2 regions of the Burkholderia sp. JKS000303 genome follow, and region 2 is predicted to be linked to the other one. Evidence: predicted binding sites of a transcription regulator. Region 2 holds the regulator's gene; the other holds the start of a gene.

Region 1 (3,403 bases), 330 kb from region 2:
TTCGACAGCGCGCCCGGCACGCCCGACGCGCCGCCCTGCGCGAGTTCGGTCGCGCTGCTGGTCTGCTGGCTGCGGATCGCGGTCTGTTGCGGCGTGCCGTTCGGGCCGTAGCTTTCCGAGGTCTGCTCGATCTTAGAGAAATCGATGTCCGCGCTGACCTGCGAGCGCGCGTTGCCGGCGCCGAAGATCGGCGCGAGGATCGCGTCGATGCGCTTCTGCGTATTGCCCTCGACCTGCTGCACATACTTGAGCTGGCTCGCGTCGAGGCCGGACGCCGACGCGGACTGGGTCAGCAGGTTGCCGTCCTGGTCGACGATCGTCACGTTCTTCGCAGGCATGTCGGGCACGCCGGACGACACCATCCGCGTGATCGCCTGCACCTGGCCGTCGTCGAGCACGCGGCCGGGGTAGAGATCGACGAACACGGACGCGCTCGGCGCTTCCTTGTCGCGCACGAACACCGACGGCTTCGGGATCGCGAGATGCACGCGCGCGCCGCGCACGGCGTTGATCGACTCGATGGTGCGCTGCAGCTCGCCTTCGAGCGCGCGCTGGTAGTTCACCTGCTCGGCGAACTGGCTGATGCCGAATTTCTGGTTGTCCATCAGCTCGAAGCCGACCGAGCCGCCCTTGGGCAGGCCCATCGCGGCGAGCTTGAGGCGCGTTTCATGCACCTGGTTCGACGGCACGAGGATCGCGCCGCCGGCGTCGGCGAACTTGTATGGAACGTTTGCCTGCTGGAGCGCGGTGATGATCGCGCCGCCGTCGCGGTCCGACAGGTTGCTGTACAGCACGCGGTAGTCGGGCGCGCGGCTCCACAGCACGAGCGCGGTGATCACGGCGACCGCGAACGCGACGGCGATCACGAACGGCAGCTTCGGGTTGCCCTTCATCCGCGAGATGCCCGGGATGCGTTCGGCGAAGCCGCCCAACCCGAAGTCCGCGCCAGCGCCGCCCGCCCCCGGCAGCGCGGCGGCCGCGGTGGCGCCTGGCACCGGGCTGGCGAGGCCCGCGCGGGCGTCGGGGTTGATCAGCGAATTGGCCTGCGAATCCATGCGACGAGTTTCTCCGGAGCGGGACGACTGAGCCGCTCGGACGAGCGGACGGACAATGACACGATGCGATTATCGTGATCCGGCGGAGTGTCCGATCGACCGAAAAGAGCGGGGTTTCCCCCGTACTTTCGCGGCTTTGGCGCGCGCTGCGCTGCTATCCTTTTTCGCGATCCGGCATGGTGCGCGTCGTGCGGCACCGGCGGATCGCCCGGCCAGGCCGGGTCTCTTCTCATATGTCTGGGGACAGCATGGCTGCCAACGTCAGCGGAATCGGATCGGTGTTGCAACAGATGCAGGCGATGGCCGCACAGGCGTCCAGCGGGGTCGCAAGCCCGACGGCCGCGCTCGCCGGCTCGGGCGCCGCGACCGCCGGCACGTTCGCGAGCGCGATGAAGGCGTCGCTCGACAAGATCAGCGGCGACCAGCAGCACGCGCTCGGCGAGGCGCAGGCGTTCGAAGTCGGCGCGCCGAACGTGTCGCTGAACGACGTGATGGTCGACATGCAGAAGGCCAACATCGGCTTCCAGTTCGGGCTCCAGGTCCGCAACAAGCTCGTGAGCGCCTACAACGACATCATGCAGATGTCGGTGTGACGCGCGCCGGCCGGCCGCGTCGACGGGCCGGCGGCCCGTACGCCTAAAGCTTTCCGAATTCCTTCCGATAACTGCGGAAGATGGCCGCGTCGTGCAATGCAGGGCGGCGGCCTTCGCATCGTCAACGCATCAAAAGGAGAAGCGCATGTTTTCCCCAGGCCACGCTGGAGCCAGTGCGTACGCGCGTGTCGGCGTCGAGACGGGGGTGATGGGCGCGTCCCCGCACCGGCTGATCGCGATGCTGTACCAGGGCGCGCGGCAGGCCATCGCGCTCGCGCGCCTGCACTTGCAGCAAGGCAACGTGCCGGCCCGCGGCGAAGCGATCGGCAAGGCGATCGGGATCGTCGAGAGCGGCCTGCAGGCCTCGCTGAACCGCGACGCGGGCGGCGAGATCGCCACGCGCCTGGACGCGCTGTACGCGTATATCGGCCGGCGCCTGCTGCAGGCCAATGCGGACGCGAGCGACGCGATGCTGGTCGAGGTCGACGGGCTGCTCGCGACGCTCGAGGAAGCATGGACGGGCATCGCGCCGGAAGTCGCGCGCATGACCGCACAACAGGCAGCGGGCGCGGTGCGATGAATTGCAAGGCCGAGTATTTCGCGCGTTACGAGGCGCTCGCGGCCGTGTCCGGCCGGATGCTGTGCGCGGCGCGCGGGGCGGACTGGAGCGCGCTGCCGGAATTGCAGGCTGAATTCCTGCAACTCGTCGACGGACTGAAGGAGGCCGATCCGGGCGTCACGCTCGATGAATCGGACCTCGGACGCAAGCTCGGCCTGATCCGCCGCATCCTCGCCGACGACGCCGCGATCCGCGATCTCGCGAGCCCGGAAGTCGCGCGGCTGTCCGCGCTGTTCGAGGCGCGGCGCTCGACCAAGGTATTGACCGATCTCTACCGCGCACGCGGGTAGCGTTCGTTGGCCGCGGCCGCGGTTTCCGCGCGCCCGGATTCGCAACGAGGTGGCTGAGGTGAGCAGGCTCCGATCATGACCGGTATCGACTCCGTTGCGGCCGCCCTGCTGGCGAGCCGCCTCGACAGCCTGCTGACCGGCACCGTGTCGGCGCCCGCCGGCGGCGGCGCGACCGCGCAGGTCGGCACGCCGGGCGCCGGCGCGTCGTCGACGTCCGCGGCGAACGGCTCGCCCGCGGCACCGCCTGCCTCCGCGCAAACCGCACTGTCCGATGTCGCGCTCGCGCTCGATGCGATCTCGCGCGTGGGCGGCGCCGCGACGCCCGTGGTCGCCGGGCGAACGCCGCTGCTGGCCGATCCCTCCGTGCTGCTGACCGATCCGGCAACGCCGCCGGCGTCCGGCCCTGCGGCGTCGGCCTCCACGTCTGCCGCGACTGCCACGACTGCCGCCGCGCCGCCCGTCGCGGTGCTGCATGCCGCGCTCGCGCAGGCCGTGAGCGAAAGCGGCCTCTTCTACGAATCCCATCTCGCGCAATGGCTGGCCGGCCAGCGCCCGCTCGCCGCGCTGCTGCGCGAACCGCAGGCGCGACTTGCCGCGCCCGGGCAGGCTGCCGCGGACGGCGCGCAGTTCGACACGTCCGACGTGCTCGACGAACTGCTCGCGCCGCGCTCGTCGCTGCCGGCCGCGGGACGAAACGCCGCGCAGCCGGGCGGCACGATGTCGAACGCACTCGCGCAGAACGCTGCTGCGGGCGCGCGGCAATACGCAGCGTCGGGCGCGGCCGGCATGGCCGCCGATCCGCTCGGCGAGCATGCCGACTTGCGCTGGACGCCCGCGCGCGCCGAG
Region 2 (3,403 bases):
TACGTGTCGACCGGCCAGAAGGTGCCGGAGAACCTGTATGTCGCGACGACCCGATTCCTGCTGAAAAGCGCGTTCTGTGTGCCGCGCGACGGCTCGCCCTTCGTGCCGCAAGACGAGGACATGCCGACGCTGCTTTCCGCACTGACCGCACGTTCCACCGCCGAGCTGCACGAGGTGCGATTTGGATAAACGGATCATCGACCAGGCCGAGGGGCTGCGCCGCCTGCTGGCCGGGCGCGCGTCGCGCATCGTCGCGGTGACGGGCGGGCCGGCGGGCGTCGGCTGCACGGCCACCGTCCTGAACCTCGCGGCGGCGCTGGTCGCGCTCGGCAAGGACGTGCTCGTCGTCGACGAGCGCACGGACGTGCATTCGGCCGCCGCGACGCTGGCGGGCGCCTCGCTGCGCGACGGCGAACGCACGCGGGTGGCCGCCGGCTTCAGCCTGTGCGCGGCCGGGCAGCTCGCGCGCGATGGCTACAGCGACGCGCAGCTGAGCGACTTCATCGACGGCCAGGCCGACATCGTGCTGGTCGATGCGCGGCTCGGCGCCGACGGGGCGCTCTCGGCGCTCGCGCGCGAAGCGCACGACGTGCTGATCGTCACGCGGGTCGCCGCGCAGGCGATCACCGAGGCCTACGCGTGCATGAAGCGCCTGCATTTCACGCACGCGCTCGCGCAGTTCCGCGTGCTGACCAACCACGTCGGCAATCACACGGACGCGAAGACCGCCTTCGACAACCTGGCAGGCGTCGCGAGCCGCTACTTGACGGTGTCGATCGCGGATGCCGGCTGCGTGAGCGCCGACCCGCTCGTCGAGCGGGCGCGCGCACTGAGGCATACCGCGGTCGACGCGTTCCCGTCGTCGGCTGCCGCGCGCGACTACCGGCAGATTGCCGCCGACTTGCTGTACTGGCCGATGCGCCCGCGTTCGGGGGCGGGCCGCGCCGTCCACGCGGGCGGCAAGCCGTCGTATGAGGCGGGTGCGGCCCACGCCGCGTGAGCGAAGGAGAGAGCCATGATGTACAACGCTCAAGGAAAGATGACCCAGGCCGACGTGCTCGCGCAATACGCGCCGCTCGTGCGGCGCCTGGGGTTGCAGCTCGTCGCGAAGATGCCGGCGAGCGTCGACCTTGACGACCTGATCCAGGCCGGCATGATCGGCCTGATGGATGCGGCCGGCCGCTACAAGGAAGACCAGGGCGCGCAGTTCGAAACCTACGCGACCCAGCGCATTCGCGGCGCGATGCTCGACGAGCTGCGCAGCAACGACTGGCTGCCGCGCAGCCTGCGCAAGACGTCGCGCGAGGTCGAGCACGCGGTGCACCAGGTCGAGCAGCACCTCGGCCGCTCGGCGAGCGAGGCCGAGATCGCGCAGCACCTGAAGATGCCGCTCGACGAATACCAGGGGATGTTGCAGGACCTGCACGGCAGCCAGCTCATCTACTACGAGGATTTCGACCGCGCGGCCGACGACGAGCCGTTCCTCGACCGCTACCGCGTCGATCACGCCGATCCGCTGTCGGCGCTGCTCGACGACCACCTGCGCGAGGCGCTCGTCGAAGCGATCGAGCGGCTGCCCGAGCGCGAGAAGCTGCTGATGTCGCTGTACTACGAGCGGGGCCTGAACCTGCGCGAGATCGGCGCGGTGCTCGAAGTCAGCGAGTCGCGCGTGTGCCAGCTGCACAGCCAGGCCGTCGCGCGGCTGCGCGCGCGGTTGCGCGAACAGGCGTGGGTCGGCGCGGAAACCTGACCCTTTCATTGTGCTCACGCGCGCCGACGCCGCGCGTGCCGCGCAATTCTTGCGCCGATTTGCTACAATCCCTCCCGTTTTCCGAGGAGCGTTGCGACGGACCTTCTGCGTCCGCCAGGCTCGGAGAGCTTCACCAAGCAGCCGTGCGGCGAGACAGTGGTTTCGCGCCGGCCCCGCTTCCTGAACGGCGCTCACGTCACCAATCTAGAAACTTTTTAGAAAGGAGGGCGTGATGAACGCCATTATTGATTCCCAGGCTTCCAAGGATTACGTCGTCGCCGACATGGCGCTGGCCGGCTGGGGCCGCAAGGAATTGAACATTGCCGAGACCGAAATGCCGGGCCTCGTGCAGATCCGCGACGAATACAAGGCGCAGCAGCCGCTGAAGGGCGCGCGCATCGCGGGTTCGCTGCACATGACGATCCAGACCGGCGTGCTGATCGAGACGCTGAAGGCGCTCGGCGCGGACGTTCGCTGGGCGTCGTGCAACATCTTCTCGACGCAGGACCACGCTGCTGCCGCGATCGTCGAATCCGGCACGCCGGTGTTCGCGTTCAAGGGCGAATCGCTCGACGAATACTGGGAGTTCTCGCACCGCATCTTCGAATGGCCGAACGGCGAATTCGCGAACATGATCCTGGACGACGGCGGCGACGCAACGCTGCTGCTGATCCTCGGCTCGAAGGCCGAGAAGGACCGTTCGGTGATCGCGAAGCCGACCAACGAGGAAGAAGTCGCGCTGTACAAGTCGATCGAGAAGCACCTCGACCTCGACGCGACCTGGTACTCGAAGCGTCTCGCGCACATCAAGGGCGTGACCGAAGAAACCACGACCGGCGTGCACCGCCTGTACCAGATGGAAAAGGACGGCCGCCTGCCGTTCCCGGCGTTCAACGTGAACGACTCGGTCACCAAGTCGAAGTTCGACAACCTGTACGGCTGCCGTGAATCGCTGGTCGACGGCATCAAGCGCGCGACCGACGTGATGATCGCGGGCAAGGTCGCGGTCGTCGCGGGCTACGGCGACGTGGGCAAGGGCTGCGCGCAATCGCTGCGCGGCCTGGGCGCGACCGTGTGGGTCACCGAAATCGATCCGATCTGCGCGCTGCAGGCGGCGATGGAAGGCTACCGCGTCGTGACGATGGAATACGCAGCCGACAAGGCCGACATCTTCGTGACGGCGACCGGCAACTTCCACGTGATCGGCCACGACCACATGAAGGCGATGCGCCACAACGCGATCGTCTGCAACATCGGCCACTTCGACTCGGAAATCGACGTCGCGTCGACCCGCCAGTACCAGTGGGAAAACATCAAGCCGCAGGTCGACCACATCATCTTCCCGGACGGCAAGCGCGTGATCCTGCTGGCCGAAGGCCGCCTGGTGAACCTCGGCTGCGCGACCGGCCACCCGTCGTTCGTGATGTCGAACTCGTTCGCGAACCAGACGCTCGCGCAGATCGAGCTGTTCGTGCGCGGCGCCGAGTACGAGAACAAGGTGTACGTGCTGCCGAAGCATCTCGATGAAAAGGTCGCGCGCCTGCACCTCGCGCGCATCGGCGCGAACCTGTCCGTGCTGTCGGACGAGCAGGCTTCGTACATCGGCGTGCAGAAGGACGGCCCGTTCAAGCCGAACCACTACCGCTACTGATG

What was found. Region 2 encodes FliA, which starts transcription of late flagellar genes. Its sites were predicted from a motif close to CTAAAGTTTNNNNNNNNNNNGCCGNTA; they were not measured.
Region 1: the regulator FliA is predicted to act here: its motif matches at 1,692-1,718, upstream of fliS (flagellar export chaperone FliS).

What each region holds. Positions count from the first base shown of each region.
Region 1 covers NZ_PDBZ01000001.1:1,717,080-1,720,482, forward strand. Annotated here, with positions in the region: gene fliF (flagellar basal-body MS-ring/collar protein FliF) at 1-1,055, opposite strand, end outside; gene fliE (flagellar hook-basal body complex protein FliE) at 1,304-1,648, shown strand; gene fliS (flagellar export chaperone FliS) at 1,794-2,228, shown strand; gene BX604_RS08330 (flagellar protein FliT) at 2,225-2,557, shown strand; gene BX604_RS08335 (flagellar hook-length control protein FliK) at 2,633-3,403, shown strand, end outside.
Region 2 covers NZ_PDBZ01000001.1:1,382,823-1,386,225, reverse strand. Annotated here, with positions in the region: gene flhF (flagellar biosynthesis protein FlhF) at 1-189, shown strand, start outside; gene BX604_RS06670 (MinD/ParA family ATP-binding protein) at 182-1,000, shown strand; gene BX604_RS06665 (RNA polymerase sigma factor FliA) at 1,016-1,750, shown strand; S-adenosyl-L-homocysteine riboswitch at 1,828-1,950, shown strand; gene ahcY (adenosylhomocysteinase) at 1,983-3,401, shown strand.